DNA from 2 places in the Alteromonas sp. DY56-G5 genome. Region 1 is predicted to be linked to the other one. Evidence: predicted binding sites of a transcription regulator. Region 1 holds the regulator's gene; the other holds the start of a gene.
What was found. The regulator LexA, encoded in region 1, represses DNA repair genes until DNA is damaged. The targets are predictions, from matches to a motif close to TACTGTATNNNNATACAGTA.
Positions count from the first base shown of each region.

Region 2: a site for LexA is predicted at 3,138-3,157, ahead of NO989_RS13535 (recombinase RecA). Genes of this name have one in related genera too.

Region 1 covers NZ_JANHZQ010000007.1:44,104-50,134, forward strand. The annotation lists gene ctaD (cytochrome c oxidase subunit I) at 1-572, opposite strand, end outside; gene coxB (cytochrome c oxidase subunit II) at 582-1,745, opposite strand; gene lexA (transcriptional repressor LexA) at 2,328-2,954, opposite strand; gene NO989_RS05270 (hypothetical protein) at 3,067-6,031, opposite strand, start outside.
Region 2 covers NZ_JANHZQ010000026.1:56,984-63,014, forward strand. The annotation lists gene NO989_RS13515 (M28 family metallopeptidase) at 1-96, opposite strand, end outside; gene NO989_RS13520 (DUF1820 family protein) at 286-621, shown strand; gene NO989_RS13525 (DUF885 domain-containing protein) at 660-2,411, shown strand; gene NO989_RS13530 (hypothetical protein) at 2,414-2,923, shown strand; gene NO989_RS13535 (recombinase RecA) at 3,171-3,920, shown strand; gene NO989_RS13540 (DNA polymerase Y family protein) at 3,920-5,407, shown strand; gene NO989_RS13545 (error-prone DNA polymerase) at 5,444-6,031, shown strand, end outside.

The DNA of each region.
Region 1 (6,031 bases):
ATCGCACCCATAATGGATGAAATACCCATGATGTGAACAGAGAACACAAACAACGCTGTCGAATCGCCACTGTAAGTCGTTGAAAGGGGCGCGTAGAAAGTCCATCCAAAAGCAGGGCCGCCGCCTTCCATAAAGAGCGAGCTCAATAGAATGAGAAAGGCACCTGGTAAAATCCAGAAGCTCCAGTTATTCATGCGCGGTAACGCCATGTCAGGGGCGCCGATCATCATGGGAATAAGCCAGTTTGCGAGCCCAGTAAAGGCTGGCATTACTGCACCAAATACCATGATAAGCCCGTGTACCGTAGTCATTTGGTTAAAGAAGTTTGGCTCTACAATTTGTAGACCGGGTTGGAATAGTTCAGCGCGGATCACCATGGCCATCGCACCACCAACTAAAAACATAATAAAGGCAAACCACAGGTAAAGTGTGCCTATGTCTTTGTGGTTAGTGGTAAACAACCAACGCGTTATCCCTTTAGGAATATGATCGTGGTGTTCATGGTCATCATGTAGGTGACCGTCATGAGGCGCAGAGGTATCTGGCGAAATAACTTCAGTTGCTTTGCTCATTGTCTGCTCCTAGTTTCCGTTTGCCACTGCGTTGACATCTTTGGCTTGAACCATATCGCCAGTTTTATTGCCCCAGGCATTTCGCTCGTAAGTGACTACGGCGGCAATTTCCTTAAGACTTAGCATTTTTCCAAACGCTTGCATGGCTGTTCCTGACTTTCCATGCAGCACGATGTCAATGTGACCTTGCTGATCTTCTAGTGCCATCTTGCTGCCTTTTAATGCCGGGAACACGCCAGGTAAACCTTCACCATTTGGCATATGGCAAGCAGCGCACGTTGCGTTGTATACTCGCTCGCCCTCTTTCATCAGTTCATCCATAGACATATTCATAGAAAGTAGACGCTGCTCTTCTTCTTTTGCTTTACGAACAATCTCTTCTTGTTCGCCCATCCACTTTTCAAACTCGGCGGGTTCTTTAGCAATTACCACAACCGGCATATAGCCGTGGTCTTTACCACAAAGCTCTGCGCACTGTCCGCGATAAATACCCGGCTCATTCACCTTGGCCCAAGACTCGTTAATAAAGCCGGGGTTGGCATCTTTTTTCACGGCAAAGTCAGGAACCCACCAAGAGTGGATAACGTCGTCAGAAGTAATAAGAAAGCGTACTTTTTTCCCAGTAGGAATAACCAAGGGACGGTCGACTTCCAGCAGGTAGTTATCTGTTTTCTGAAATTTGTTTTCTATTTGCTCGCGCTGAGTGGCGAGTAAAGAATAAAACTCTACATCGCTATCCATGTACTTGTAGTGCCATTTCCATTGAGAGCCTGTTACTAACACCGTCATGTCAGGCTCAGACGTGTCTTCCATAGCAATTAGAGTATTCGCTGCGGGTACCGCCATGAAAATAAGAATAAGGAAAGGAATAACGGTCCAAGCAATTTCGACCTTCACGTTTTCGTGAAAATTAGCTGGCTTGGCACCACGGGACTTTCTATGTAGATACATTGAAGCGAACATCACGCCAAAAACTACAACCGCGATACCTACACAAATGAAGAACATCAACATATGGAGGTCGTATACCTGCCCACTGATGTCGGTAGCACCGCGTCTCAAATTAAGCGAAGAGGCTTCTTCGCTTGCTTCTTGCGCAAAAAGCAAAGGGGAAAAAAGCAAAATTGGTATACTAGAACACCATTTTGCGAAAACGGTCGTTAGTTGTTTCACTCAGCACCTCCGTAATGGCGTGGTCAAAGACGCTGATTAATTTGCGCGATGCCCTACCAAATGGTTTGCGAACGATTGACCCATAACCTCAACTTGTAAAACAAATTTAGAGTCATTGTTATTATTTTGTTAATCTCTGTATAAGAATTGCGCAATAATGTCGTGCCGTCTAGTCTTTTCTATTAAAAATTTAACGAAGTGGTTAATTTTTAATCATTTACTAAAATGGTCGCGGGGAATTTCACGTGCAAAAAGAGAAAGCCATTGCTGTGGGATGCCCTTGGAATCAAACAGGCATTTTGAACACGGGGTTAAAGTAAGTGCTCGACTAACTAGTTAAGAAATCAATAAGTAATCGATTACTCAATGTCGATTTCAAACAAAATTCAAAATAAAAAATGGAAAATACTTGAAGCATTCATAGAAAGAATAACGTGAGTAATGATAAAAATAAGCGCGCAGAAAACCAACAGGTTTGCTGGGCAGGATAAAACCTAAGTTGGCAGATTGAAGAAAAAAACAGGAACAAAAGACATAAAAAAAGCGGCTAACGCGCCGCTTTTATACAAACAAGCTAAAATACTACATCCAGTCAGCGTTTCTGATCACACCCACCGCAATGCCTTCTATCGCAAAATGTTCAGTCGCCAAATCAACTTTTATTGGTGCAAACTCATCATTCTCAGCATGAAGCAATACTTCACGCCCGCGTTTCTCTAGACGCTTTACGGTGACGTCTTCATCTACACGCGCCACAACCACCTGACCGTTGTGTACATCAGTGGTGCGATGAACAGCGAGAAGGTCACCGTCTAAAATACCAATGTCTTTCATGCTCATACCGTTGACGCGTAGCAAAAAGTCGGCATGGGGTTGAAACAGTGCAGGATCTACTTTGTAGTGCGATTCAACATGCTCTTGCGCCAAGATCGGCTCACCAGCTGCAACACGCCCAATTAACGGTAGGCCTTCTTCTTCTTGTGCGTCGTTATCAAGAGGGATATTGAGCTTAATGCCACGAGACGTACCAGGCAAAATTTCAATCACGCCTTTACGCGCCAATGCTTTCAAATGTTCCTCTGCTGCATTAGCAGAACGAAAGCCAAGCTGACGGGCTATTTCCGCACGAGTAGGCGGCATTCCCGTTTCTAACATGGTTGTTTTAATAAGTTCTAAAACTTCGGTTTGTCGAGCTGTGAGTGGGCGCATAAAAGACCTGTCTGTTCATACAGTTCCTGTAAGTATATACACCTAAAACTAAATAACAAGCACTTGCCGCGTCTTTTGCGATCTGCAATAGCCTACGACAAGTGCTTTCCTCTTATTTTACGAGAAGAGCCATGTTCGGGTTACTAATTTGTAACTCCAGCTCCCCATCACTATTTTGACGTGTGCGCATGCCTTCAACATTATCGAGCCCAAGTCCAGGGCTTTGCCACACCACATTGCCTTTATTATCAACCTCAACCACGCGATATGCGATGCTGTCATAATAATTGTACGAATAGTCATTCTCGTTAGGCTGGTAGATAGCGAGAATCGACTGATTAGACGACGTCGTTGGAACAGCCGCTATATACTGAGGGTAGAATGACGGTGCTATAGTGTCTTTGAGTTCTAATGCATCGCTCGCCACGTCATAAACATTGATGGTGTTGTAGTTTCTATTTAAACACGCAAATTCAAGTTCGCTATCACTATCAAAATTTACCGTGAGCAATTGGTCACAATTGGTTTCCAATTCATTCAATCCAACAAATTCACCATCCTGCATTTTATAGAGCTTGAGCGAACTATAGCCCCCAACAGCAAAATAATGCACACCGTCTTTTTCAGAGGCAGCAAGCGCATTAATTGAAAAATCGTTAATGATTGAGTCGATAAGCACCTGATTCTCGATATCAAACGCTTTAAGTCGATTGTTCTCAATAATAACTGCATCGGCGTAACTATCGTTATTTACGTCAATGGCTTCAATAAACGAAATTTCACTATTCTGATTATTGTTCAGTGTCCACTGAATAGCGTTATCTGTAAGTCTCACGACATTAAACGACGAACTATAATCCAGTGCCCCTATTAGTAACTCACCCACACCGTCATTGTTGTAGTCTGTAACGACCGGTTTGCTATAGTTATAGACATCTTCGCCAACCTCAGCACTTATCGCAAAGTTATCCTCTTTATCTACCGATAAAATCTGAATAGATGATTCGTAACTACTTGTATCGCTAACAAAGACGGCTCTTTCATCATTATCGCCATAAGGTGCCCAACCCGCGGCATGATATCTACTCGCGCGCGGCGCACCTTTTATATCTGACAAGGCATATTCACCGTTGGCATCTTGTTGCGCTACTAAAATTTGATTCTCACCAGTCCAAATAATGTCGTCCACATTGTCATTGTCTAAATCGTCAATGAGAAGTGACATGCCACTGTAAGTGTTGTGGTTAAGAGCCCACTGCTCAGAGATTTGTCCCGCTTCTAATGCAAAACCTCTAACTTGTCCCCACTGACACTCGGAGACAACCACTATTCCTTCTGTAGCTGGGCTTTCTTTACTATAGGCGATATCACAAATGTCACCATGTTCCGCCGTTGCCAAACTGCTTTTCGATACTGCAGAGTAGATTGAGATATCATTCCAACTATCGGCACCGATGATTTCATCTACACCATCGTTATTCATATCACCCAGCACAACAAATGCGTCGCTGAACCCGCTACCGTATAGCCATTGGTTGGCACCGCTTTCGATATCAAATACATAACCATTGTTCGTTACCATTTCTATCGATGCGTCATCATCTACGTTACCAAAAGCAAGGTTATTGACGCCGTCAATATCGTACTGTTGCAACTGCTCACCTGTGCGAACATCTACAATGGCAATAGAAGTCGCATTGTAATATTCGCTCCCATATAAATAAGCAACTTCATCAACCCCGTCACCATTGATGTCATAAAATAAGCCAGAAATAATACTATCTTCAATAATAAACACCGCTTCTGCGTTACTTTCGCGGTCTTTTATTACAGACAATCCCTGTTGAGTAAGAAGGTAGATTTCATCATTATTGTCACCATCAACATCTTGGGTATGCACGCTTCTAATTTCGCCTTTAGTAGGCAGTTTATACGGATACACATAGGTATTTTTAAGCGTATTACCTTCTAGCGAAAATGCGCCCACGTTGCGAGCATTTACCGTGATAAGTTCACTTGCACCATTGGTCGAAGCAATAGCAAAGCCGTGATTATAAATTGGTGTCATCACAGTAGTACGAGCATAAGCCGGGGCCTTGTCCGCATAAGAAGTGATTTCGAGCGTTTGTTGGGATTCAGTTCCGTCTAAGCTAGCGAAACTAAACATATAAGTTTGAGCGTTGAAAAGTTGATTCGCAGGTACATTCCAGGTCATCAGACCTTCCGCATTTAACGAAGCACCGGGAGGCGCTGAAATAAGCTCTCCCGCGACGTCATCGTCAACTCTGTCTGGGTCACTCATCGATACGGTAAACTCTACGTATCCGCCCGCAGTTACTACTTCAGGCATATTCGATGCAGTGAGCGTCATAGGAGAATTGCCGATCTCAACGAAAGTAGGCTGGGATTCAACAACGTTAATACCGTCTGACACCACCATGGTAACTTTAACTTCATCACCGAAGACTGCGCTGTAAGGTGGCAGCGTGGTACCATTAACATCGTCAAGGACTACACCATTTACATACCAGCGAAACGAAATCACCAGCTCTGAGTCGGGAGTATCTGAATCATGATAGTAGCCAGGCTCAACGGTGACTTCATCTGTGGTATAGACAGTCTCATAGGCATAGTAATAAGGCTGATTCACTACAGGAGGTACGGATATCGCATCGATATCTGAAAGCGCAAGGCCAGTATGATTTCCGCTGGCAAACGCTGTTAGATTATTAAAGTATACACCTACATCGTAAATATCATCGCCGTTGTTATCTTCGCCATAGCGAACAGCGCCATCAATAACGTCAATTCCAGCCGTTTTATCTCCTTTTACGACCAGCGAGCCAGATGACGAATAGGGAAGGTCGCCCTGATCAGAAGAATATGCAAAGTCCAATTTGCCTTTAGACGCAATGTAGATTGAACCATTAAGTTCAGACACGAAGGTGTTGTTTGTCACCCCTTCTGCTGATGTGCCACTGACCTTGTAAGTTTCACCATTGTGCGTGACAGTAAGATACTGCCTCGTCTCTTCATAAAACGTACCTGTTTGTGGGCGGTAGCGAAAATCAACACTT
Region 2 (6,031 bases), on a different contig from region 1:
AGGGTTAAAAGCATTGTCTGTCGATGCGTGGTTATGGGCAGTAGCAGCAAAGGTCATTGCTGTCATTGCACTACCTATAAGGAGTTTTTTTATCATTCTAATTTCACCATATAACTAAGTATGCATCATGGTAACGCAGTTGATAGGCGGAATACCATTAAACTACTAACGTTTACCATGTGTTTCCTACCGTTGCTCGCATTTTATGAGCAAGGTAAAATTGCCAGCCACATACCGGCTCAGCTTCCGGGTGTTTTTATATTTTTTTAGTGAAGAGCAGCATCTATGTCAAAAGACGACATTCTTTACCGCGTTCAGTTCATCAGCAACGGTGAGCGCTATGAGTTATACGTGAAAAGTCTTATGCAGGGCGCTTTGTTTGGCTTTATCGAGATAGGTGACTTTGTGTGGGATACTCACACAAGTGTTGTTGTAGACCCTAGTCATGAAAGGTTGAAAACCGAATTTTCTGAAGTAACAAAAACTTATGTACCGATGCACAACATTTTGCGCATTGACGCCGTAAATAAAAAAGGTTCAGCCAAAATTACTAAATTAGAAAATAAATCTGATAAAGTAACTGCTTTCCCTAGTCCAATATATACACCAACGAAAGAGTAACCGCCGGGTCATTCCGGTGAAGGTTGCCGGAGACCCTTATGTATCGCTATGTTTTAGCAGCATTATTATTTATTTGCAGCGTTAGCTCATCTGCAAAGGACCTTAACGATGAAAGCTTGTATCAACTACTTGATGACATTTGGCAATACGAGCTTTCGGTTTCCCCGCTTCTAGCTTCTCGCGAAGGCGATACTTCACTCGCTCACGTATTACCAGACAACTCTCCCAAAGCCCTGAAAGCACAAAATGAACAATGGCGTACTTTTCAAAAGGCCTTAAGTCAGTATAAAAAAGAAGACATCTCTACTGATGCTTATATTGCCTTGCTGATGCAACAATATCGTTTAGCTAACTATGTGGACGAATATACGTATCGCGCGCATTTAGTGCCTATCAATTCAGAATATGGCTTCCACGGTGCAATGGCCTCGCTTCCTAATTTATCCACCTTTAAGCGCGTAGAAGATTATCAGGCCTACATTAGCCGCCTAAATGCGCTGAAACCTTATTTTGACCAACAAATTGCGTACATGAAACAGGCGCTAAAAGAAGGCTACACGCAACCTAAAGTCGTGCTGAAAGGGTTTGAGAACTCGGTGGCGTCATACATTGTTGAAAACGCCGAGGACAGTGGCTTTTATTCTCCATTTACCCGTTTCCCAGAGTACTTTACTGCCGAGCAAAAATCAGCGCTAACGGAGCAAGGCAAGGCTGCCATAAATAGCAGCGTATTGCCTGCGTATCAAATGTTCTACGATTTCATGGTAGATGAATACATTCCCAACGCCCGTGAAGATATTGCCGCGAATAACTGGCCTGATGGCGTGGCGTATTACGCCAATAGAGCCAAGCATTACACCACCACGGATATGACGCCTCAGGAAATCCATGATTTAGGTTTGTCTGAAGTAAAACGCATTCGCGCGCAAATGCAGCAAATTGTGGATGAGCTTGGCTTTGATGGCGACATTAACGAATTCATTACGTTTTTACGCGAAGACCCGCAATTCTATGCCACCAGCGCTGAAGATTTACTAAAAGAGGCGTCGTTTATTGCAAAGAAAATGGACGCAAAACTTCCTTCGCTCTTTGAGTATCTGCCAAGAACACCCTACGGTGTAGCGCCTGTACCAGACGCTATCGCGCCCAAATATACAACGGGCCGTTACATTCATCCTAGCCGCGATGATCAGCCTGGATATTACTGGGTAAACACTTATGCCCTCGATAAGCGCCCTTTGTATGCATTGCCTGCACTGACCTTGCACGAAGCAGTGCCTGGCCACCATCTTCAAATATCGTTGGCAGCAGAGCTTGAAGACTTACCTATGGTACGTCGTAACACCTATATTTCAGCGTTTGGTGAAGGCTGGGGTCTGTACTCTGAGTTTTTAGGTATTGAAGCAGGTATTTACGAAACGCCGTACGACAACTTCGGTCGCTTAAGCTACGAAATGTGGCGTGCGTGTCGCTTGGTTGTGGATACCGGTATGCACACGATGGGCTGGAGCCGTCAACAAGCGGTTGATTATATGATGGAAAACACCGCGCTTTCAGAACACAACGTAAATACTGAAATAGACCGCTATATCTCTTGGCCAGCGCAAGCCTTGTCTTACAAGATTGGTGAAATCAAAATTAAAGGCCTTCGCAAGAAGGCAGAGAAAGCATTAGGCGAGCGTTTTGATGTGCGTAAATTCCACCGCGCCGTGTTAGAAAACGGCTCAGTTCCATTGTTTATCTTGGAGCAAAACATCAATACGTTTATAGAAGAACAAAAGGCACAATAAACATGATCGTTGCATTTGGTGTTATTGGATTACTTATCCTGTTTTTAATTTACTTTGTGCTGCGAGCGCAGAATTTACAGAAAGAGCTGGCGCTATTGCGTCACTCGAATAAACAGACCAACAACAAGGTTACGTATGCTTATCGCAACCTTGTTCTTGTTACAGATGCGTTAGAGAAAAATCTTACTGCGCGTATTGAAAGTGCCTATAAAAGCCGCCTTATCGACCATACTCAATACAATGCGCTGCACCCGCTTATGCGCAACTTTTCGACAATCGTCATGGCCTGTTGTGAGAAAGGCATGTCATTTGAGGAGTCACTGAATAAGGTGCTGCTTAATGAAGAAGTGACGCTTGAGGAAATTCGTGAGGTGGTGAAAGCACTCCCTAGCAACGTACGTATGGTGTGGTCAAAAAATACCGCCGACGGCTTCATTGCTTTTTGCCAAACCGTTACAGCAACAGTAAGTGGCACGACTACAAAGGCTCAAAAAGAACCATCTGAAGAGTAACATTTTACTCTATGTCCCTCGTTAGCGCTTATACAGCGCTAACTGTATGGCAGGGTCGTCTGCTTTGCTATGTAGTAAGGTCAGCGACCCTAGCCATGTTCCTACACTTTTAAAAGTTTAATCTTTTTACCTTTCCAGACTAATCAGTAAGTTAGCACTTAAAACAACAAGCCAAAAACCTTTTGTCTTGAAAAGGGTTATTGCTGCACTATAATACTGTATAAAAATACAGTTCATTTTGAGTACCATGAATAAATCGTTATCCGTGCTTAATAACCACCCGCATATTTGGCGGGCCAGAGATCAGAGACAAAGTGAAACCAAGTTTTCACTGGGTTTTCCGCGTCTGGATAAAGCTCTTAACGGTGGCGTTGCATCTACAGGTCTTGTCCGTATCTCTTCGTTAACCGGCATGGGTGAACTTTCACTCTTTAAACAGGCTATATGCCAACACCGTACGCATAAGCTGGTGGTATTTATTAACCCTCCCGGGCTACTACAGTCGCCGTGGTTAGAAAACTTGGGGCTTAAAGCGCAACAAGTGCTGGTAGTAAAACCAGGTTCTGAACAAGAGTCGTTGTGGGCAGCAGAGCAATGTTTAAAAAGTACGGCTTGCCATTGCGTAGTGCTGTGGAGTAATGCTGTAAATCAAAAAGAAGCACGACGCCTACAGGTAGCAGCAACGCATAATGATGCGCTGTGCTTACTGTATACTCCACCGCAACAGCAGGCCTCACAGTTAGGTTATCCGAAGGCCAGCTTAAGTGATTCACAAGCCACTCCTTCGAATCAAAGCGACGGTGCATTACCCATTACGTTGGATATTGCGCTAAAGGGTAAACCCCACGCTTTGGCAGTGAACATACGCAAGCAGCGTCATGGGTGGCCCAAAGATAACATTGTTATTTCCCATCGGTGGACCCCCGACAATCACGCCATTAAATGGGCCATGGCACACAACACGCTTTCCGATCAGGCATTACACTCTGTGAGCTAATGATGCTGTGGGCTTATATTTACTGCTATCAACTAACTTTAGACAGCCATATCAAAGCGGCTAGAAGTAAGCGTGCACATAGCCAGTTGTCGAAGCACGAAACTAACAACCAGTATTCAGCGTTAGCGTCGAATACTCCCGTTGCAGTGTACTGCAGTAAAACAAACAAAATTACGCAGTGTAATGATATTGCGAAAAAAGAAGGTATTGAAATTGGGCATGGGCTAGCTCAAGCGGCGGCGCTATGCCCTTACGTACATATTCTGCCTTTCAGTGAAGAAGCCGAAAAGCATATGCTGACGCAGTTAGCCCATCGGCTTTACCCACTGGCTTCTGACATCGTATTAGACAACCACATTCACTCGAATAGTGTCAGCGGTCTGGCAGTAAGGCTAGATAATCTAACTCATTACTATGGCGGCCATACGCCACTGTGGAAAACCTTAACTCAAGCTCTGGCTGAAGCAGATATTCGTTATCATTTTGCTAGCGCATGGACAATTGAGGCCGCAAAAGTATTAGCGCTTCATAAATTTAATACCTACTTACATACATCCGATGACATAAAAAAAGCGCTAAGTGCGTGCCCGCTTTCTATTACGGCTCTATCTCCCAAGGTCATTGACTCATTGGCAAGGGTGGGCGTTTCCTGCGTACAACAGTTGCTTGCCATGCCGGTACAAGAGCTGGGGCGGCGCTTTGACAATGACACCATTATGTATCTTACTGCGTTAAGGGGAGAAACCTTTCCACGCGTTACGTTATTTAGGCCTTTGGAGCACTTCGATAATTTTATCCTCTTGCCTTTTGATATTGAAAACACGCAGCATCTAACCCCTTTTGTCACCCAGCAGTTTGAGCATTTATCTCACTATTTACGGGCAAGAAACTTATATACATCCAGCATCAGCGTACATATTCATTTCAGAGAAGCACCTGTAATGGATATTAATATACGTTCGGCGCTTCCTCAGTCATCAGTAAAAAGTTGGCTGCCGTTATTTAGTCTTAAAACTGAGAGTCTGGTGTTGCCTGAGCCAGCTACAGCCATTGCGCTTACCTGTCAGCAATTTGAAGAAATGGATACGCAGAATGGCGATTTTTTTAGCGACAGATTTAACGATATTGCACAAAAGCAATTAATTGGGCGCTTAAACGCGAAGCTAGGCGATAACAGTACGTTTCAACCTCGCGCTGCCGACAGCCATCAATTTGAATATATGACGGTGACGGAGCCGAGCGTCGGTAACTGTGCCGGTAATTACGCTTATAGCAGTGACATTACGCCTACCTTCACCTTTGATGTACCTAAACCGCTTATTCAGGCTACCCAAATTTGCTTTGGCCCCGTGCGATTACACAGTGAGTGGTGGCATGACAGCCCAACAAAGCGTGATTATTTCATCGCCCAAACTGAGCAATGCGTAAGGCTTTTAGTGTTTAAAGATGAAGAGAGCCGCTGGTGGGTGCAGGGCCTTTTTTGTTAGCGGTATGCGGTTAAAGAAAAGGGTAAAGGCTATATCATGAAATACAGTGAGCTCTTTTGCCAAAGCAATTATAGCTTTCTTTGCGGTGCCTCTTCCCCCGCAGAGCTTGTTACCACGGCATCTTTCCTTGGTTACGACGCGCTTGCCATTACCGATGAATGCTCAGTGGCGGGAGTAGTACGAGCTTTCGATGAAATTAAGCATCAGGGTCTACCGATTACGCTTATTGTGGGTAGTTACTTTGTATTTGATGACACTTTATCTTTTGTGCTGTTGTGCCCGAACAAAGCGGCCTATAGCGAACTGTGCCGAATTATTACTAACGCGAGGCGTCGCTCTGATAAAGGTGAATATCAACTTGCTGAGTGGGACTTGCGTACCATTCGCCATTGCAAATTCATTTGGTTACCAAGCGGCAAAGAAGCTAAAGACAAGCATTGGGCTGAATGGCTGCAAAAACATCCTAGTATTGATGCCTATATTGGCGCTCAGCGCCTATTAGACGGACGGGATCACCACAGGTTTGCGCATTACAATCATCTGCAGTCTGCCTACCCTTTCCCTGTTATTGCCTGTACAGGTGTACTCATGCATCACGCTGACAGACTGCCGCTTCAACATGTA